DNA from 2 places in the Microbacterium sp. NPDC077184 genome. Region 1 is predicted to be linked to the other one. Evidence: predicted binding sites of a transcription regulator. Region 1 holds the regulator's gene; the other holds the start of a gene.

Region 1 (10,621 bases):
GTGCTCGAATCCGACGGGCTCGCCCGAGTGGACCAGGTACGGTCGGCCGCTGATGTCGACGACCGCCTGCGCGAGCGCCTCGTCGAGCGGCACGAGGGCATCGCCGTACCGGGCGATCCCGGACTTGTCGCCGAGCGCCTCGCGGATCGCCTGCCCGAGCACGATCGACACGTCCTCGACCGTGTGGTGCGCGTCGATGTCGGTGTCGCCCTCGGCGCGGACGGTGAGGTCGGTCAGGGAGTGCTTGGCGAACGCGGTGAGCATGTGGTCGAAGAACGGCACGGTCGTCTGGATGCGGCTGCGGCCGGTGCCGTCGAGGTCGAGCTCCAGTTCGACACGAGACTCACTGGTCGCACGCGAGAGGGAGGCGGTACGGGCGGCGCTCATGCGCCCGATCCTACCGAGGCCAACGCGTCGAGGAACGCCGTCGTCTCCTCCTCGGTCCCCGCCGTCACACGAAGGTGGTCGGGGATTCCGACGTCCCGGATGAGGACGCCGCGCTCGTAGAGCCCGTCCCAGACGGCGCGGGGATCGTCGACACCGCCGAAGAGCACGAAGTTGGTCCAGGACTCGTAGGGGCGGTAGCCCAGCGCCTGCAGCGTCGCGGAGATGCGGTCGCGCTGAGCGACGATGTCGTCGACCATCCGGAGCATGGTCGGGGCGTGCTGCAGCGCGGCGGTCGCGGCCGCCTGCGTGAGCGCACTCAGGTGGTACGGAAGGCGCACCAGGCGAAGCGCGTCGACGACGGCGGGATCCGCCGCGAGGTATCCGACCCGCGCGCCCGCGAAGGCGAAGGCTTTGCTCATCGTGCGCGACACCACGAGCCGCTCGCGGCCCGGGAGCAGCGTGAGTGCGGACGGCTCTTCCCGCGGGGCGAACTCCTGATAGGCCTCGTCGACGATGACGACGCCGTCCGTGGCGTCGTACACCGCGCGGATGGCGTCCAGCCCCATCGGCGTGCCGGTGGGGTTGTTCGGCGCGCAGAGGAACACGACGTCCGCCCCGGCGTCGGCGACCTGCCGGGCCGCATCCTCCGGATCGACGGTGAAGTCCTCGCCACGTGTGCCGGCGACCCACTCCGCGCCCGTCGCGCGCGTGAGGAGCGGATACATCGAGTAGGTGGGGGCGAACCCGAACGCGCGGCGTCCCGGGCCGCCGAACGCCTGCAGCATGTGCTGGAGGACCTCGTTCGAGCCGTTCGCGGCCCAGATATTCGCCGCTTCGAGGCCGTGGCCGAGGTACTGCGCGAACCCCTCGCGCAGACCGGTGAACTCGCGGTCCGGGTACCGATTGACCTCGCGCAGCGCCAGCGCCACCGCGTCCAGGATGTCGTCGGCGACCTCTTCCGGCACCGGGTGGGTGTTCTCGTTGACGTTGAGCGCGACGGGGAGGGCTGCCTGAGGGGCGCCGTACGGTGTCATCCCGCGGAGGTCATCGCGCAGGGGGAGGTCTTCCAAGCGGGTGGTCACCCCTCCCATCGTAGAGCGCCGCGCCCGCCCGGGCCGATCACCGACCGGTCGCGTAGTCCGCGGGGATCGCGAGACTCTGACCCGCCTGCAGACCGGCGCCGTCGAGGGCGTTGAGACGTACGATGGCATCGACGACGTCGCGCGGATCCGCGCCCGGCGCGACGCGCTCGGCGATGGACCAGAGCGAATCCCCCGGCGCGACGACGACCGCTGAGAACGTGCCCTCCGGCGCGCCGGCCTCGCGTCCCGCCAGGGCACTGCCGCCGCTGATCACCGCGATCGCCATCGCAGCGGACACCGGGAGCGCCACCGCGAACGCCAGCGCACGGCGCCCCCGCGTGGTCAATCGGAGCCGCGTCCGCGGGGCGATCGGACGGGGGGACCAGGTGGTGTCGATGGTGGTCATGCTCTTCTCCTCTGAGATCGGTCGGAGCCGCTCTCTGTTCGGGAGTTCGCATGCGACCCCCGGCCAGAGGGGCCGCACGCGAACTTCTCTTCCGAAGCTATCTTCGACTATGATGGATGTCAAATGCCGGGCTGGGACCGACACTGTCGAAAGCGACACGCCCCTCCGATCCCGGCGAAGGTCCGAAGGTGCGGATACGGTTTCGACAGCGGAACCACACCACGGACCTCCGACATTCGAAGACCGCTCTGCGACACAGGGCGAGACAGGAGCCGAGATGAGCGACGTCACCGGATCTCAGAAGCCGCACACCCGGCGCCGCAAGAGCCTGAGCGAGAAGCAGCTGGCGATCCTCGAAGTCATCCAGCGGTCGATCGCCCGCCACGGATACCCGCCGAGCATGCGGGAGATCGGTGATGCGGTGGGGCTGAAGTCGCTGTCCAGCGTCACGCACCAGCTCAACCAGCTCGAGCTCAGCGGATACCTCCGGCGGGACGCCGGCAAGACCCGCGCCATGGAGGTGCTCATCGATCTGCCCGGCACGGCCACCGAAAGCCCCGTGGACGCCTCCCCCACGGTCGGCGACGCCGCCCTGGTGCCGCTGGTGGGCCGCATCGCCGCCGGTGTCCCCGTCACCGCCGACCAGCAGATCGACGAGATCTTCCCCCTGCCCCGACAGCTCGTCGGCAAGGGCGACCTGTTCATGCTCAAGGTCACCGGAGAGTCGATGATCGACGCCGCCATCTGCGACGGCGACTGGGTCGTCGTGCGTTCTCAGCCGAGCGCCGACAACGGCGACATCGTCGCCGCGATGCTCGACGGCGAAGCGACCGTGAAGACCTTCCGCCAGAGGGACGGTCACACGTGGCTGCTTCCGCGGAACTCGGCCTTCGAACCCATCCTCGGCGACGACGCCGTCGTCCTCGGCAAAGTCGTCGCCGTGCTGCGCAGCGTCTGACTCCCGGGCGCTCACCCGCCGGGGGTGATCCTCCGACGCCGACCGCGGCGGGTGCACCATGATGGCCCCATGACCATGGAGTCCTCCGATCAGGCCGCGCTCGAGGCGCGCATCCGCGAGCTGGAAGCGGAGAACGCCCGACTGGCCGTCCGCCGTGACGGCGAGCCCGCACCGCGAACCGGCCGCGGCGGGCTCCGCAGCCTCGCTTCCGCGCTGTGCATCATCATCGCCGCCGTCCTCGTGCCCGTGTCGATCGTGTCCGCCTGGACCCGCGTCCAGCTCGTGGACGAGGACGCGTTCGTGTCGACGCTCGCGCCGCTGTCGACCGACCCCGCCGTGCAGGCGCTCATCGTCGACGAGACGATGGAGGCGATCACCGACCAGGTCGACTTCGACGCCCTCACGGCCGAGGTGTTCTCGGCCGTCAGCGATCTCGGCCTCCCCCCGCGCGCGGCATCCGCCCTGGAGCTGCTCCAGCAGCCGGCCGCGGCAGGCCTCGAAAGCCTCGTCCAGACCACGGTCACCCGCGTGGTGGCCTCCGACGCCTTCACCGATGTCTGGGCGACGACGACGCGAGCGGCCCATCGCGCGCTGACCGCGGCGGCCACCTCCGACGGGGGTGGCCTGGTCGTCCGGACCGACGACGGGGTCGGCATCCAGCTGGGCGCCGTCGTCGAACGGGTCAAGGCGAACCTGCAGGATCGCGGGATCGGCGTCGCGAGCCTGATCCCGACCGTCGACCGGGTGATCATCCTCGGGGACGGTCAGAACCTGACGCTCCTGCGCACCGGCTACGCCGCGGCCGCCGTGGGCGGGTGGTGGCTTCCCGTCGTGACGCTCGCGCTCTTCGGCCTCGGCATCCTCCTCGCCCGCCGCCGCAGCGTCGCCGTCCTCGGAACGGGGGTGGCGTTGGCACTCGGCGCCGGTTCGCTCGCGGCCGGGTTCGCCCTCGGCGGCGCCGGGGTCGGGGCGGTCGCGCAGGACGCGGGCCTCTCGCCCTCGGCGCTGGAAGTCATCTACGCCCAGATGGTCGGGGCGATGGCCCACTCCGCCGCCGTCCTCGCGCTCCTCGGCGTCCTCGTCGCCGTCGCCGGATGGATGCTCGGGCGCTCCCGCCCCGCCCGCGCGCTGCGCTCCGCCGGCGGACGCGCCGGCGCCTCCGCGCGCGCCCGCGTCGCCGCGTGGGGGGTGGACACCGGTGGCTTCGGCCGCTGGCTCGGGACACGTCGCGTCCTCGTCCGCGTCCTCCTGGCCGCCGGTGCCGTGCTGTGGCTGTTCGCGCTGCGCCCCCTCGGCATCGGCGACGTCGTCGCCGTGATCCTGACGACCCTCGGCGTCGCGCTGATCCTCGAGGTGCTGCAGATCCGACAGGTCGAGGTCGAAACGGCACGGTAGCGGCGCTTCCGACGGTTTCGCTCTAGCGTGGAGGGGGTGACCACCCCCTCGGAAAACCCCGCTCCCGCGTCCGCCCCCGCCTGGGGCGCATGGCCGTCACCCCTGGACGCGCGAACGGTCGCCCGCTCCTCTCCCCGCCTCGAGGGCGCATACTTCGCCGGGCCGGCGCGCGAAGAGATCTGGTGGGGTGAATCGCTTCCCGACGAGGGCGGCCGCATCGCCGTCCGGGCGCGCAACGCGGACGGCGATGTCCGGACGCTCCTGCCCCCGCCCTGGAACGCCCGTTCACGCGTCCACGAGTACGGCGGAGGCGCATGGGCGGCGCACGACGACGTCCTGGTGTTCGTGGAGAAGACCGACCAGCGGGTCTACGTCCTCGCTCCCGACTCGACACCGACCGCGCTCACCGCGGAGGACCCGGACGTCCGCTTCGGAGGCCTGAGCATCCAGCGCGGGCGGATCCTCGCCGTCCGCGAGACCCTGGGCACGCCCGTCCGCCGCGACATCGTGGAGATCCCCTGGGACGGCGATGCCGGAACCCCGCCGACCGTCCTGGCCGCCGGCAGCGATTTCGTCGCCCACCCGACCCTCTCCCCCGACAGCAAGCGGATCGCCTGGATCGCGTGGAATCACCCCGACATGCCCTGGGACCGGGCGGAGGTGCGGGTCGCGGAGATCGGCACACTCCGGAACGAGCCGCGCGCGATCACCGCCGGCGGGTCATCACCGGTGCAACCGGTGTGGCTCGACGACGACACACTCCTCTACTCCGACGATCCCGACGGGCGGTGGAACCTCTGGCGCCACGATCTCCGCACCGGAAACCGCACCTCCGTCGCCCCGGTCGACGCCGACACCGGGGGTCCGCTCTGGGTCCTCGGCACCCGCTGGTTCCGCCCACTCGACGACGGCCGGATCGTCGCGGTGCGCACCCGCGGGAGCGACGAGGTCGTTCTCCTCGCGCCCGGCGGGGGCACACGGCGTCTTCCCCTGGATGTCACGGCGACCGCGGCGATCGAGGATGCTGCGGGAACGCGGGTGCTCGTCAGCGGCACGACGGGCCACGGCATGCCGGCGCTCCGGCTCGTGGACGTCGACGTCCCCGAAGACGTGGTCCGGATCGCCGGCGACGTTCCACCCTGGCCTGTGGCGTTCACCCCCACCGCCCGCGAGGTCACGGTCGACGGCCCGCACGGCCCCGTCCATGCCTTCGACTTCCCTCCGACGAATCCCGACGTCCCGGCGTCGGCACGAAACGGCGCGGACGGGAGTACGGCGCCGCCGTACGTCGTGTTCGTCCACGGTGGTCCGACCGCGCACGTGGGCGGCGCGGCATCCGGCAAGATCGCCTATCTCACCAGCCGCGGCGTCGGTGTGCTCGATGTCAACTACGGCGGCTCCACGGGCTACGGCCGCCCCTACCGCGAGCGGCTGCGCGGCGCGTGGGGCATCGTCGACGTCGACGACATCGTCGCGGTGGTCAGAGCTCTCGCCGACGAGGGTCGCCTCGACCCGAAGCGCGTGGCCATCGCCGGCGGGTCGGCCGGCGGCTGGACCGTACTCCGCGCTGTCACCGGCACGGATGTCTTCGCCGCGGGGATCAGCCGGTACGGCGTCGCCGACCTGCGCCTGCTCGCCGCGGAGACCGAGGACTTCGAGTCCCGGTATCTCGACGGACTCGTCGGACCGCTCCCCGAGGCCGAGGCACGCTACATCGAGCTGTCCCCGCTCACGCGACCGCAGGATTTCCGCACGCCGCTCCTGCTCGAGCAGGGATCGGAGGATGCCGTCGTCCCACCCTCGCAGTCCGAAGCCGTCCGCGACGCCCTCGCCGCGGCGCGCGTGCCCCACGCCTATCTGCTCTTCGACGGCGAGGGGCACGGATTCCGCCGGGCGGAGACCATCGAGCGCGCCCTCGAGGCGGAGCTCGCCTTCCTCGGACGGATCCTCGGGTTCGCTCCTCCGGGAATCCCGCCGCTGACGCTGGACTAGTTCCGGAGGAACGGCGCCAGACGCGCCGCCAGGTGCTCGCCGACCCGCGCGTGCACCGCGGTGCCCTGCTCCTCGTGCTCTTCGGCGAGGATCATGCCGTGCTCGTGGATCGCCGAGACCAGCTCTCCGCGGTCGTAGGGCACGAGCGCGTGCACCTCGACAGCCGGAAGCGGAAGCGCCGCCTCGATCGTCGCCCGAAGCTCTGCGACCCCCTCGCCGGTGCGGGAGGAGGCGAAGACGGCGTCCGGCTGCAGACCGCGCAGCAGGAGACGCGCGTCGTCGTCCAGGAGGTCGGCTTTGTTGAACACCACGATCTCGGGAAGGTCCCGCGCGCCGACATCGCCGATCACGTCGCGGACGGTCGCCAGCTGCGCCGCCGGGTCCGGATGGGCGCCGTCGACCACGTGGACGATGACGTCGGCCTGTCCCACCTCTTCGAGCGTGGAGCGGAAGGCTTCGACGAGCTGGTGGGGCAGGTTCCGGACGAACCCGACCGTGTCCGTGAGCGTGTACACCCGTCCGTCCTCGGCCTCGGCACGGCGCACGGTGGCGTCGAGGGTCGCGAACAGCGCGTTCTCCACCAGCACTCCGGCGCTCGTGAGCCGGTTCAGAAGGCTGGACTTGCCCGCGTTGGTGTACCCGGCGATCGCGACCGACGGAATCGTATTGCGCCTGCGCTCAGCGCGTTTGGCGTCCCGCGCCGGCGCGAAGTCGCGGATCTGGCGACGCAGCTGCGCCATACGGGTGCGGATGCGACGGCGGTCGAGCTCGATCTTCGTCTCACCCGGACCGCGGGAGCCCATGCCGGCACCACCGGCGCCGACCTGCCCACCCGCCTGGCGTGACATCGAGTCACCCCACCCGCGCAGACGCGGGAGGAGGTATTCCAGCTGGGCGAGCTCGACCTGCGCTTTGCCCTCGCGGCTCTTGGCGTGCTGGCTGAAGATGTCGAGGATCACCGTGGTGCGGTCGATGACCTTCACCTTCACGACGTCCTCGAGGGCGCGCCGCTGGCTCGGGGCGAGTTCGGTGTCGGCGATCACGGTGTCGGCGCCGACGGCGGCGACGATGTCGCGGAGCTCCTCGGCCTTGCCTCGACCCACGTACGTGGCGGGATCAGGATTCGGTCGCCGCTGCAGAACCCCGTCCAGGACGACGGCACCCGCGGTCTCGGCGAGCGCAGCAAGCTCGCGGAGGGAGTTCTCGGCGTCCTCGGTCGCTCCCTGCGGGTGGACACCCACGAGGACGACGTTCTCCAGACGCAGCTGGCGGTACTCGACCTCGGTGACGTCGTCCAGCTCGGTCGAAAGACCTGGGACGCGCCGAAGGGCGGCGCGCTCCTCGCGATCCCACTGATCGCCGTCGCTGTCCGCTCCGTACGCGGTGGACGCGTCCTGGAGCGCCTGGGCGTTCCCGAACACGCGCGCACCGGATCGGGAGTCGGCGTGCGACAGCACGCGATCCACCGGATCCACCGGCTGCTCGTCGGCGGTGGGCGGTGTGGTGTGGTGCGTCATCAGTTCCTTCCGGGATGCCGGGGCCCGGGCATCCGTGAATTCTAGCCTCCCGCGCAGGCCGCGTCCTCCGCTACGCTCGTGAGCCATGGGAAGCGACCATTACTTCAGTGCTTCCCCCGCCAGTCCGGAGAACCTGCGGCGAATCCGCGTGGTCCTCCAGGGACGGGAGGTCGAGGTCATGACCGCCGGCGGCGTGTTCAGCCCCGATCACGTCGACTCGGGCACCGCGGTGCTCTTGGCGAACACGCCCCCTCCCCCCGCGGGGGGACACCTGCTCGACATCGGCTCCGGGTGGGGACCGATATCGCTGTCCCTCGCGATGGCGTCGCCGCACGCGACGATCTGGGCCGTCGACGTGAACGAGCGTGCCCTGGATCTGGTTCGTCGTAACGCGGAGAGCCTCGGACTCCCCCACGTCAACGCCGTGCGGCCCGAGGATGTTCCCGACGACATCGTGTTCCGATCGATCCGCTCCAATCCGCCGATCCGCGTCGGGAAGAACGAGCTGCACGGTCTGCTGGAGAAGTGGATCCCGCGCTTGGACGAGCGGTCCGACGCGTGGCTGGTGGTGCAGCGGAACCTCGGGTCCGACTCCCTGCAGCGCTGGTTGGCCGCGACCTTCGAACGCGGCTACAGCGTGCACCGCGCCGCGACGAGCCGGGGTTTCCGCGTGCTGCGCGTGCGCCGTCACGGATCACCGCCGACGGAGCCCATCGCGCTCCCTTGAGCCGGACCGGAGAGATGAGTCAGGCCAGCGAGATCTCCCCCGAGAAGACCAGGGAGGCCGGCCCCGACAGGAGCACGTGAAGCGTGCCGTCCACGTCGACGGTCCGGACACCCAGGGAACCGCCCGGAACCTCGACGTTCCACCGGTCCGGGGCCGCCGGGCCCGCCCAGTGCCGCACGGCGAGCGCCGAGGCGGCCACGCCGGTTCCGCAGCTGAGCGTCTCTCCCACTCCCCGCTCGAACACCCGCATCCGGATCATCCCGACCCCATCGCGGACCAGCGGATCACCGGGGACGACGAACTCGACATTGGCTCCGTGGCGGGGCGTCGGGTGCAGCTGCGGCACCGCCGTGAGGTCGAGCTCCTCGAGCTCCCTCTCGTCCGGGAGGGCCACCACCACGTGGGGGTTGCCCACGTCGATCCCGAGACCCGGTCGGGGTGCCCCGCCCCCGCGGACGCGCACGAGGACGTCTCCGGATTCCACACGCCACGGACCGAGGTCGACCTCGAACCCGCGCTCGTGACGCGTGACGGCCTTGATCCCGGCGCGCGTGCCGATCCGCACCGGACCGGCATCCGGGTCCGCCCATCCGACGTCCGCCAGATAGCGGGCGAAGACGCGGATGCCGTTGCCGCACATCTCCGCCGCGGAGCCGTCGGCGTTCCGGTAGTCCATGAACCACTCGACACCTGCCGCGGCCGCTTCTTCGCCCTCGGCGAGACCGCGCGCACGGACGACGCGGAGGATGCCGTCGCCGCCGATGCCGAACCGTCGGTCGCACAGCACGGCCACCTGATCGTCGGAGAGATGGAGCGCGCCGTCCGGATCGGGGACGATCACGAAGTCGTTCCCCGTGCCGTGGCCTTTGGTGAACGGGACGGTCTGCGGCATGCGCACCAGTCTAGGCGGGCGACCCGTGAGCCCCGGGGTCGTCGAGGACGACGGATGCGTCGGCCCCCTGCTCCTGCCAGCGCACCCCCTCGTAGCGCCGGAACCAGGACACCTGGCGCCGGGCGTAACGACGGGTCAGCGCCTGCGTTCGCTCGATCGCCTCATCGCGCGTGAGCAGTCCGTCCATCTCCTCGGCGGCCTGCGCGTAGCCGATCGCCCGTCGCGCGGTCGTCCCTCGATCCCATCCGCGTGCGCGGAGTGCCTGAACCTCGTCGAGGAGGCCGTCCCGCCACATCTGCCGGACCCGCGCGTCGAGACGCGCGACGAGCTCGCCCCTCGGACTCGACAGTCCGATGAGGCGCGTGTCCTCGTGCCACAGGGTGGGAGCGTCGGGCAGGCTCGCCCCGTGGGTCGCCTGACCCTGGTCCAGGATCTCCAGCGCACGGACGATCCGTCGTCCGTTCTTCGGGTCGATCCGCGCGGCCGTGTCCGGATCGCGATCTCGCAATCGCGCATGCAGCGAGCCCGGACCGGATCGATCGAGCTCCGCCTCCCATCGTGCGCGCGCAGCGTCATCGCGAGGCGGGAAGCGGAAGTCGTGGATGACGCTCGAGACGTAGAGACCCGACCCTCCGACAAGGATCGCGTCGTGGCCTCGCGCGGAGATCTCCGAGATCACGTGCCTCGCGCGCGGCTGGTACCACGCCACGGCGGCATCCTCGGTCACCTCCAGCTCGTCGAAGAGGTGGTGCGGGATGCCGCGCCGCGCCTCGGCGGGGATCTTCGCCGTGCCGATGTCCATCCCGCGATACACCTGCATCGCGTCGGCGTTGACGATCTCGGCCCCGCGGCCCGAACGTGCGAGCGCTTCGGCGAGGTCCAGGGAGAATGCGGACTTCCCCGTCCCGGTGGCTCCGACGACCACCCAGAGACGCGTTCCGGACACCCCGGTGGCGATCACCCCTCGACGCGGAGCAGGGGAAGACCGAGCGACACCGCGCGCGGAGCACCGGCGGGCGCGGGCACGCCGCAGGACTCCGCCTGCGTGCGGTCCCATGCGTCACCGGACCTCGTCCGCCGGATCCGCAGGGACCCACCGGCCGGCGCGTCCGCGAGGAGGTGGAAAGGCGCGGCGTGGGTGATGACCACGCGCACGGCGTCGCCGGGGCGCGGCAGCTCGGAGCCCTCCGGCACCTCGAAGTGCACCAGCCGATTGTCCTCCGCACGGCCGGTGAGGCGCCGGGTCGCGGCGTCCTTCTTCCCCT
Region 2 (10,621 bases), on a different contig from region 1:
GCCGGGATGTCCGAGCGGTGCCCAGTGCAGGGCGCCCCGCGCCGTCGGATCGAGCTGCGCCGGGTCGATCTCGCCGCCGTCGGGCGTGGGGATCGGGTCCGCGTCGCCCTCGAGCCGCACCCAGGTGATGTCCGCGGGGAGCCCGTCGGGCGCGGCGAGGCTCGAGAACACCGTGACGGGCTCGCTGAGGTGCGGCTGCACCGCGCGCAGGCGGGTGACGTGCCCGAACCCGTGATGGTGGACGTACCAGCCGATCATGCGCCGACCTGCGCGACGGCCTCGGCGGCGAGGCCGTGACGAGGAGCATCGGATGCCGCGTGGAGGAGCACCCGTTCGACCTCGCGTTGCCGGTGCGCGAGCGAGTAGCGCGCCTCGGCGGCGCGGCGGACCGCGCGCCGGGTCGTGATGCCGGCGCCCGCCTCGGCGAGCGCCGACGCAGCACGCGCGAGCGCGACGACGTCGCCGGCCGGGACGACCGCGGTCCCCGGCATCCCGGACAGGACTTCACGGATGCCGCCGGAGTCGAACGCGGCGACCGGCGTACCGGTGGCGAGGGCTTCGGCGAGGACGAGGCCGAACGGCTCCGACCAGACCGGGGTCACCAGCGCGACCGCCGCCGCACCCACGAGCGCGTTCAGCTCGGGCTGGCGCAGAGCGCCCGCGTAGCGCGCGTCCGGTCCGAGGAGCGGTCGGACCTCCCGCGCGAAGTACTCCTCGTCGCCGATCCGTCCGGCCAGGAAGATGCGGGCGCCTGCGACGCGCGCCGCTCGGATGGCGAGGTGGGGTGCCTTCTCGGGGACGACGCGTCCGGACCACACCCAGTCCGAGCCGCCCGCGCCTGCCGTCCAATGGTCGGTGTCGACGCCGTTGGGGATCACGATGGCGTCGACGCCCTCCGCCGACCACGCCTGCGCGGTGTACTGGCTGACGGCGAGGAAGCGGTGGGGTGCGCCGCCGAGGGCGGAGGCGGCGACCACCATGTCGGGCAGCGGCGGGGTGTGCAGGGTCGTCACGACCGGGATGCCGAGCGTGCGACTCCACCGCACCGGCGCGCCGTGCAGGCTGTGGTTGTCGACGACGTCGATGCCGCCGTCGCGGGCGATGTGGTCGGCGACGCGGGCGAACGCGGCCGCCATCTCCCGCCGGTGTCCTTCGGGGTATTCGCTGTCGGAGGCATCGGCCGCGCGCGTCCAGCGCGGGCTCGGCAGGTGAAGCGCGGGGTTCGGGCCGAGCAGGTCGGATCCCGCCGCGGCGCACAGCACGACCTCGTGTCCGCGACGACGGAGCCACCGTGCGCGATTCCAGACGACCGCCTCGAGCCCTCCGGCGTGCGGCTGGCGCAGCGCGTGTCGTTCCGGGGCGACGAGGAGGACGCACAGGGGGATCCGCGCGACGCTCATGCGATCCGCCGGTCGGCGAGCGCGAGGCGCTGGAGGGCGTCGCGATAGAGCGCGGTGTGCGCGTCGCGGACGGTCTCCCGCTCGGCGAGACGGACCTGGCGACGACGCGGCACCTCGTCGCGTCGGTTCGTCGACCGGCGGCGACGGGCCTCGTCGACCGCGGCCACGAGGGTCGCCGGTCGGTCGAGGTCGATCGCGAGGAAGCCGGACGGATGCTGCGCCCCGACGCTCCCGACGGGCGTGCCGGCGACGGTCACCGCGAGATCCCAGCACAGCTCCACCCAGCCGGAGTGGGTGCCGTGTCGGTAGGGGAGCACGAACAGGTCGAGCTGCGCGATCCATCTCTCGACGGCGGCGTCCGAGAGTCGTTCGACGCGTTCGACGCGGACCCGGTCGCCGGCCGTCGCGATGATCCGTTCCGCAAGCGCCGTGTCGCGGACCCGGTCGTTCATGAGGACGACGACGTCGACCTCGGCGCCGAAGCGGTCGGCGACGACGGCCAGGGCCCGCACCGCCCCGACGGCATCGATATTGGGGCGGAGGTCGCGCACGTGCACGCCGACGCGGACGGGGGACGCGGCATCCGTGACGGGCGAGTCGGCGGCGTGCGCGCCGATCGGCTCGACCGGGTCTCCGGTCAGCACGGTCGGGTGGGGGAGGACGGTGCAGTCGCGGCCCCAGCGGCGGCGGACCTCGTCGGCTGCGGCATCCGTCAGCGTGATGAGGTGATCGGCGGCCGGGACGAGCGTGTCGAGGATCGCGCGGTACGGACCCTGGTCGGTGAGCTGGGGGTTGTCGAGGTCGTGCACGGTGTAGACCACGGGGCGGCCGGCCCGGCGGGCGGCGGCGAGGCCGGCGGCGATCTCGGCGCTGTCGAACGACTCGAGCCCGAAGTGGAGATGCAGGATGTCGAACTCGGCCGCGTGGACGTCGATCCACGCGGGGGTCACCGTCTGCGGCGGCCACCACTGCCCGGCGGGTGCTCCGGGAACGGGCGGATCGGGCAGAAGGTCGACCGTCGCCGGGTCGATCGCGGCCCGGACGTAGGGGTGCTGCGACGGCACGGAGGCCACCCGGATCCGAGAGAGACTGCGGAGTGTGATGTCTGTTCCTTTCTGCGCGCCGGGCACGCGCGCCGCCCGCCGCTAGCGCACGGTCGGACAGACCGCAATCCGCAAGGGGAAAAGGGGAAGCGCCGGAACCGGCGAGATAGGTTTCACATCATGAGCGGCGCCACGGATATCCCCTACGGGATTGCGGAGATCGACTCCGCGGTGCTAGGGCGGAGGCGTCACTACGGGGCCTTCTTCGGGCTCGATCCGCTCCCCGCGCGCTTCGGTGTCGTGGTCGGCAACTGCCAAGCCGAATCGCTGCGCGTCGTCCTCGATGCGCCCGAGCGACCCCTCGTGCGCGTGCCGCCGGTGCACGAGATGTCGGCGGCCGAGGCGGACCGCCTGCACGAGGTCGTCTCCCACGCCGCGTACGTCGTCAGCCAGCCGATCCGCCGCGACTACCGGGACCTGCCGCTCGGCACCGCCCAGCTTGCGGGATCGCTCGCCTCGGGTGCGCGTCTGATCACGGTCCCGTCCGTGCGCTTCGCCGGTCTGCACCCGTTCCAGGCGGCGATCCGCGTGCCGGGAGTGGAGGGCGACCCGCCGCTCGTGGCGTACCACGACGTGCGGGTGCTCGCCGAGGTCGCGGGCGTGCCCGTCGCGCCGGTGCTTCCGCCCGACGGCGTACGGACCGTCGCCGACGACGCCCTCGCCGAGCTCCGTCGCCGCGAGACCGACATCGACGTCCCCGTGTCGGATCTGTTCTCGCCGCTCACCGCCGACCACATGCGCACGGTCAATCACCCGGGGAACGCCGTGTGGCTGCCTTTGGCGGCGCGCGTGATCGATGCCCTCGGCCTCGAGGGAGGACCGACGGATCCGGGTCGTCCGCTCCTCGCGTCGGTGCGGGCGCCGCTCGAGTCCTGGGTCGTCGAGGCGTGGGACCTTCCCGACGCCCCGCGCGATGACTGGCTCGTCGACGGGGCGCCGGTGACGACGAATGCCGTGCGCGAGGCGCATCGGGCCTGGTACGCCGCGCACCCCGGCTTCGTCGACGCCGCGATGGCGCGGCTCGCGCCGCTCGTCCGCCGCTGGAGGACCGCGTGACCGTGCGGGCTACGGAGGGCGCGCGGGGCGTGGCTGCCCCGGTGATCGTCACCGATCCCGGTCCGCACGGCGTCGCGGTGCACGGGCGGGCGTTCGCCGACGCGGTGACAGCCCTCGAACCCGGCGTGACGGTATGTGCCCGGGGCGACATCGCCGAGATCCCGCCGGGCGTTCCTCTTCACGCGCAGTTCACCGACCGGCTCTGGGCGGGGAGCCTGGAGGAGGCGCTCGCCGCGTTCGAGGCGGTCGCCGATCGGCATCCGATCTCCGTGACCCTGCACGATGTGCCGCAGGAGTCCGATGGCGAGCGCAACCTGCCGCGACGCCGCGCGGTGTACGCGGCGGTCGCCGCGCGCGCCCGGGGCGTCGCCGTCAACAGCGCGCACGAACGCGCGCTCCTCGCCGAGCACGGCGTGTGGGACGGTCCCGTCGCGGTCATCCCGCTCCCCGTGGGCGCGCCCGTCTCCGGGGAACGCCCGGATGCGGACGGATCGGTCGGGGTGCTCGGCTACTTCTATCCCGGCAAGGGGCACGACGAGGCCGCCGAGGCGGCGGCGGAGGCCGGGGTGACGCGGCTGACGGTCCTCGGGCGCGCGTCCGACGGGCACGCCGACGATCTCGCGGCGTTCGTCGCGCGTGCCGCGGTGCGGGGCGTCGAGGTCGAGGTCACCGGGTGGCTCGACGACGAGGCGATGGCGGTGCGTTGCCGCGCGGTGTCGGTGCCGGTGATCGCGCATCGGCACGTGTCCGCATCCGGCTCGCTGTCGTCGTGGATCGCGTGGGGCCGCCGCCCGCTCGCCGTCGAGAACCGGTACATCACCGAGATGGCGGCCCTCCGGCCGGGGACGATCGCGGTGACGCCGGCCGATCGCCTGACCGACGGCATCCGATCGGCGATCGATCGACCGGAGACCACGTGGCACGGCGTCGCAGCACTGCCGATGGACGCGCGCGAGGCCGCCGCTGCGTATCGGGCGTGGTGGGGAGAGCTGACGTGACCGGTGGCGGCCCGGTGGACTCGGGGATCGTGCCCGGCAACCGGTGGGATCTCGTGGGCGACGCGCGCCCGGCGATGCCGCCGCGGGTGTCGGTGATCGTCGCGCACTACGACCAGCCCGACGAGCTCGCGCGGACGCTGGCGGCCCTCGCCGCGCAGGACCACCCCGCCGACCGGCTCGAGATCATCGTCGCCGACGACGGATCGCCGCACCCGGTCAGCGTTCCCGCCGGAGTGCGGGTCGTCCGGCAGGAGGATCGCGGATTCCGCCTCGCGGCGGTGCGGAACCTCGGCGTCCGCGCGAGCACCGGCGACATCCTGTGCTTCCTCGACGCCGACACCGCTCCCGAGCCGGGGTACATCTCCGCGCTGACCCGGCTTCCCGCTCTGCTTCCGGATGCCGTCACGGTGGGCCGACGGCGCCACGCCGAGCTGGCGGGGGTGCCGGTGCAGACGCCGGTCGTGGAGGCCGTCCGCGGACGCGAACTCGCCGAACCCGCGTGGCTCGCCGACGCCTACGCACGGTCGCGGAATCTGCTCGACGCCGACGACCGCTCGTACCGGTACGTCATCGGCGCGGTGATCGCGTGCTCCCGGCGGCTCTTCGACGATGTGGGCGGCTTCGACGAGTCCTTCACCGCGTACGGCGGCGAGGACTGGGAGTGGGTGCACCGGGCGTGGCAGGCGGGCGCCGTGCTCGCCCATGTTCCGGATGCCGTCGCCTGGCACGACGGGCCCGAATGGGCCGGTCGCGAGGGCTCGGACCGCGAACGCGCCAATGCGCAGACGCTGCGACTCGCGGCATCCGTTCCGGTGTCGGGCTCGGCGGGGTTCGGAGTGCGGCGCAGCGTGCCGGACCTCGCCGTCCGCCTCGCCGGGGAACACAGCGACGCCGCCCTGTTCGTGTGCGTCGATTCGATCCTCGCGGCGTTCCCGCACGCGGTCGTCGTGCTCGATGCGGAGCCGGCGGTCGAGGCACTCCGGGCGGATGCGCGGGTGCGGGTGCGGGTGCGCGGGGGAGGGTCGCTGGGGGGCGTGGGAGAGTCGGAGGGCGGGGGCGTGAATGCGCGGGTGACGTGGACGCTCGAGCGGCCGATGCTCATCGACGATGCGGCGGGTCTCGCAGAGTGCCTCGCGGCGCTCGGAAGTGGGGAGGTCGGCACCATCGAGGTGGAGTCGGGCGGCGGAGTCATGCGCTCACGTCGCGCGGAACGTCGTGCGGCGCGATCGGGCACCGAGGACGGATTCACCTCGGTGCGGCGTCGCGTTGCGGGCATCCATCCGCTGCGACCGGATCCGCACGTCGAGGCCTACGTCGGCGGCTGGGGTTCGCTCGACGCGTTCGTCTGAGCGACCTGCGGTGCCTGCGGTGCCTGCGGTGCGGCCGCTCTCCTCGTCGTCTTTTTGTACGAAGATTCGTCATCTCACTCCGGCGCATGTCGTATTTGTGTTCTATACTGAGAGCACGGAAAGCGATCGAGAAGAGAAGCGATGAACGACCCCTTCGAGCCGGATGAGGCTCACCGTCGGAAGACGCGGGCGTTCCGGGAGCGGGTGGAGGCGTCCTTCGCGGCGGAGGCGAGAATCCTCGCCGAACGGGCGGAGATCTACGCCGAGGCGTTTGCGTACACGCAGGAGCAGACCGCGAAGATCTCCTCGGCCACGTCGAGGGAGCGCGACATGCCGCTGCGGGCGATGGCCGCGGAGCTCGGTCCGGCAGTTCATGTCGACGACCGCACGATGCAGACCCACCTGTTCGAGGGGCACCGGCTCCACACGGAGTTCACCGCGACGTGGGAGGCGTGGCGGGACGGGAACATCCAGAAGGCGCACACCCGGGTGATCGTCGAGTTCGGCGCGGAGCTGCACGACCCCGCGGCCCGGGCGGCCTATGAGAAGGACGTTCTGGCGTACGCGGTGAAGACCACCGCCGGGCGGGTGAAGCCCTACGCGCAGCAGGTGGCGGACAAGCTCAACCCCGCCACCGTGCAGGAACGGCATGACGTCGCGGTGTGCAAACGCCGGGTGTGGGTGGAAGACCTGCGCGACGGGATGTCGATGCTCGGTGTGATCGGGCCGTCGTCGGAGATCCACGGGATCTACGACCGCACCACCCAGCAGGGTCGGGAGATCAAAGCGACCGACCTGCGCGCACGACGGGAAGCGGCCGAGCGGGAAGCATGCGGCGAGGACACCCCGAACGGAGGCGACGCTGAGCCGGTGTGGTTCGACGACCGCGGCCTGGATCAGATCCGCGCGGATGTCGTGATGGACATGCTCCTGACCGCCGCGCCGACCGTCGATCCCACCGGGGGTGGGCTCGCGGCGATCCGCGCGAGCGTGCAGGTCAGCATCCCCGCCACCACCCTCGCCGGAACCACGTCGGGTGGGGCGGAGTTGGACGGAAAGTGCGCGATCGACCCGGCCACCGTGCGGATCCTGACAGGGAATGCTCCCGGGTTCGATCGGGTGTTTCTGCACCCGGTCACCGCTGAGGTATTGACGACGGATCGGTATACGCCGACGGCAGGGATCAAGAGGTTCCTGCAGGCCCGGTACGTGCGATGCGCGTTCCCCGGATGCCGGCGACCCGCGATGCGATCCGAGATCGACCACCACCAGGAGTACAGCAAGGGCGGCAAGACCGACGGCGACAACCTCGGTCCCTGCTGCACCCGACATCACGTGACCAGGCACGCAGCCGGATGGACTGTCGAACAACTCCCCGGCGGGAGACTGCGATTCACTGCGCCGTCGGGGGCGGTCTATATCGAAGATCCGCCACCGCGGGTGATGTTCGTCCCCAACCCCGACCCCGACCCCGACCCCGAACCCGAACCCGGGTTGGCGATCGTCCCCTTCTGACGCTCGCCCTGACCGGACACGCCCGAAGTGGTTCCGGCCCCCGCCCTGAGCGTGAGAGCTCGCGTATGCGGACGCGCGCGCGTTCGTTCGACACGGTGAGAAACTGCGGTGCGCCACACCACCACGGAGCGTCGTCCGCCGGTCTGCTCCCACTCCACGATCACGACTCGGTCGTTCCATGCCGCGGCGACGGCGGCGATCTTGGTCGCCGGGCCCTCGCGCCAATGAACCCAGACCCACACCGTCGGCTGCCTTCTGGGCGGCGCCCACTCGAACGGGGTCGGCCCATAGGCCTGCCGAGGAAGCGTGAGTGGTTGCTGGGCGGAGCGGGATGCCTGCGCGATACGCGCGTCATTGATCGCGTCGTAGTGTGCTTCGTAGCGGCGGTTCTTCGTCAACGGCCAGGTCTCCTCCCCTGGCCGAGGGCTCGATGTTAGGACGCCCCCACCGACACCGGCGGTGGCGTGCGAGCGTCCGCGCCGGCGATGACCTCCTCTCCGCCCCTAGTGAGCGTCCGTTTCGCTCGGTGCCGGTGAGACCAGCCCGAAGTGGACGAGCTCCGGGTCGGTCAGCATGCGCGAACGGATAAGGAACCGCATGCCGGTCGGACCCTCGACGCTGAAGCCGGCACCGCGACCGGGAACGACGTCGATGGTGAGGTGCGTATATTTCCAGTACTCGAACTGCGACTCCGACATGTAGACCTCGATCGGATCGTCGAGACCGGCATCGATCGTCCCGAGGAGGACGTCGCTCGGGCCGGTCAGGAACATCCCGACCGGGTAGCACATCGGGGCGCTGCCGTCACAGCATCCGCCCGACTGATGGAACATCAGCTTCCCGTGCTGAGCGGTGAGGGTGCGCAGCAGGGCCGCCGCCGCGTCGGTGACGGCGACCCTGCTCATGGGGGACTCAGTGCTCAAAAGAAGCCCATCGCGCCTTCGGCGTACGACACCAGCAGGTTCTTCGTCTGCTGGTAGTGATCGAGCATCTTCAGGTGGTTCTCGCGCCCGATGCCGGACTGCTTGTAGCCACCGAACGCCGCGTGCGCCGGGTATTGGTGATAGGTGTTCGTCCACACGCGTCCGGCCTCGATCGCGCGACCCGCACGATAGGCGATGTCGCCCGAGCGGCTCCAGACACCGGCGCCGAGACCGTAGAGGGTGTCATTGGCGATGTGAATCGCGTCGTCGAAGTCGTCGAACGACGTGACCGAGACGACCGGGCCGAAGATCTCCTCCTGGAAGATGCGCATGTCGTTCGTGCCCTCGAAGACCGTGGGGGCGACGTAGTACCCCTCGCTGAGGTCGCCGCCGAGGTCGACGCGCTCGCCACCGGCGAGGAGCTTCGCGCCGCCCTCCTTGCCGATCTCGATGTACGACAGGATCTTCTCCAGCTGGTCGTTCGACGCCTGCGCACCGATCATCGTCGCGGGATCGAGGGGGTTTCCCTGCACGATCTTCGACACCCGGTCGAGGCCGTCGCCGAGGAACCGGTCGTACATCGAACGCTGGATGAGTGCACGCGACGGACACGTGCAGACCTCGCCCTGGTTGAGCGCGAAGAACGTGAAACCCTCCAGCGCCTTGTCGTAGTAGGCGTCGTTCTCGCGCGCGACGTCGTCGAAGAAGACGTTGGCGCTCTTGCCCCCGAGCTCGAGCGTGACCGGAATGAGGTTCTGCGACGCGTACTGCATGATGAGGCGCCCGGTGGTGGTCTCACCCGTGAAGGCGACCTTCCGGATGCGCTTGTGCTGCGCGAGCGGCGCACCGGCCTCGATGCCGAAGCCGTTGACGATGTTCACCACGCCCGCCGGCAACAGGTCGCCGATGATCTCGAACAGGAACAGGAGGGATGCCGGGGTCTGCTCCGCCGGCTTCAGCACGACGCAGTTGCCCGCGGCGAGGGCCGGGGCGAGCTTCCACGTCGCCATGAGGATCGGGAAGTTCCAGGGGATGATCTGCCCGACCACACCCAGCGGCTCGTGGAAGTGGTACGCGACGGTGTCTTCGTCCAGCTGGCTGAGCGAGCCCTCCTGGGCCCGCAGGACGCCGGCGAAGTAGCGGAAGTGGTCGACGGCGAGCGGGATGTCGGCGGCGAGCGTTTCGCGGACGGGCTTGCCGTTCTCCCACGTCTCGGCGACGGCGATCTTCTCCAGGTTCTCCTCGATGCGATCGGCGATCTTGTTCAGGATCACCGCGCGCTCGGCGGGCGTCGTGCGCTTCCACGACTCGAACGCCTTCCAGGCGACGTCCACGGCACGGTCGATGTCTTCCACGGTGCCGCGGCCGACCTCGCAGAACGGCTTCCCCGTCACCGGGGAGATGTTCTCGAAGTACTGGCCCTTCACCGGCTCGACGAACTCGCCGCCGATGTAGTGGCCGTAGCGCGAACGGTACTCGGCGACCGATCCACGCTGTCCGGGGGCGGCGTAGACGCTCGAGACGCCTTCTTCGACGATGGTCATGCTCTCTCCTCGTGTCCTCTTCGACAGGGGGCGCGACGGACGGTGTCGCGCGGTGCGTCGACGCTACGTCGCGGGAGGTTGCATCCCGTTGCAATGGGGAGACGGCTCGTCACCCGTGGGCGGCGAGGCGCTCCAGGCGCGCCACGAGCGGAGCCCGCTTCGGGGAGCGGGCCGGCAGCATCCGCAGACACAGCTCCAAGAGCTCCGCGTCCTCGTACCCGAGGTCGGTGTCGGCGAAGGCGAGGAGGACATCGACGCTCGCCTCGGTCATCAGCGCATCCCGGAGCGCCGTGCGCACCGTCTCGCGCACCTCGGCGACCCCCGGCGCGACCGAGTCGGGGAGGACATCGCCGTGGAAGGCGGCGAGCGCCACCCGATGCGCGCCGCGGTGGAGGAGCGACAGCACCTGGTGGGCGTCGGTTTCGAGCTCCACCGCCAGCCGGTAGGGCCGCGACGCCGGGACGAGGGCGGGCGCCGTCCGCTCGAGCGCACGGCGGAGCCGCACCATCTCGGCGCGGAGGGTGACGGCGGAGGAGCCGGCATCCTCCCCGTAGACGAGGTCGCCGAGGCGCTCCGCCGACAGCCCCTGACGGTGGGTGGCGAGGACGAGGAGCAGCTCGGCGTGCCGCGGCGACAGCTCGGTCACCGTTTCCGTCCCCTCCCGGGCCACCTCCAGCAGCGCGCGGTCGCGACCGAGCACGCGCAGAGTGAACCGATCGGCCTCGGTCGCCCG

What was found. Region 1 encodes LexA, which represses DNA repair genes until DNA is damaged. Its sites were predicted from a motif close to TCGAACANNTGTTCGA; they were not measured.
Region 2: the regulator LexA is predicted to act here: its motif matches at 5,996-6,011, upstream of AB0O93_RS14180 (DUF222 domain-containing protein).

The regions. Positions count from the first base shown of each region.
Region 1 covers NZ_JBFBMM010000006.1:229,193-239,813, reverse strand. The annotation lists gene hisB (imidazoleglycerol-phosphate dehydratase HisB) at 1-387, opposite strand, end outside; gene AB0O93_RS12550 (histidinol-phosphate transaminase) at 384-1,478, opposite strand; gene AB0O93_RS12545 (LysM peptidoglycan-binding domain-containing protein) at 1,507-1,875, opposite strand; gene lexA (transcriptional repressor LexA) at 2,153-2,833, shown strand; gene AB0O93_RS12535 (hypothetical protein) at 2,903-4,228, shown strand; gene AB0O93_RS12530 (prolyl oligopeptidase family serine peptidase) at 4,265-6,220, shown strand; gene hflX (GTPase HflX) at 6,217-7,737, opposite strand; gene AB0O93_RS12520 (methyltransferase) at 7,823-8,464, shown strand; gene dapF (diaminopimelate epimerase) at 8,484-9,356, opposite strand; gene miaA (tRNA (adenosine(37)-N6)-dimethylallyltransferase MiaA) at 9,367-10,302, opposite strand; gene miaB (tRNA (N6-isopentenyl adenosine(37)-C2)-methylthiotransferase MiaB) at 10,314-10,621, opposite strand, start outside.
Region 2 covers NZ_JBFBMM010000008.1:113,206-123,826, reverse strand. The annotation lists gene AB0O93_RS14210 (glycosyltransferase) at 1-258, opposite strand, end outside; gene AB0O93_RS14205 (glycosyltransferase) at 255-1,400, opposite strand; gene AB0O93_RS14200 (glycosyltransferase) at 1,397-2,473, opposite strand; gene AB0O93_RS14195 (WcbI family polysaccharide biosynthesis putative acetyltransferase) at 2,624-3,559, shown strand; gene AB0O93_RS14190 (hypothetical protein) at 3,556-4,557, shown strand; gene AB0O93_RS14185 (glycosyltransferase) at 4,554-5,906, shown strand; gene AB0O93_RS14180 (DUF222 domain-containing protein) at 6,048-7,421, shown strand; gene AB0O93_RS14175 (DUF779 domain-containing protein) at 7,925-8,326, opposite strand; gene AB0O93_RS14170 (aldehyde dehydrogenase family protein) at 8,341-9,888, opposite strand; gene AB0O93_RS14165 (transcriptional regulator) at 9,998-10,621, opposite strand, start outside.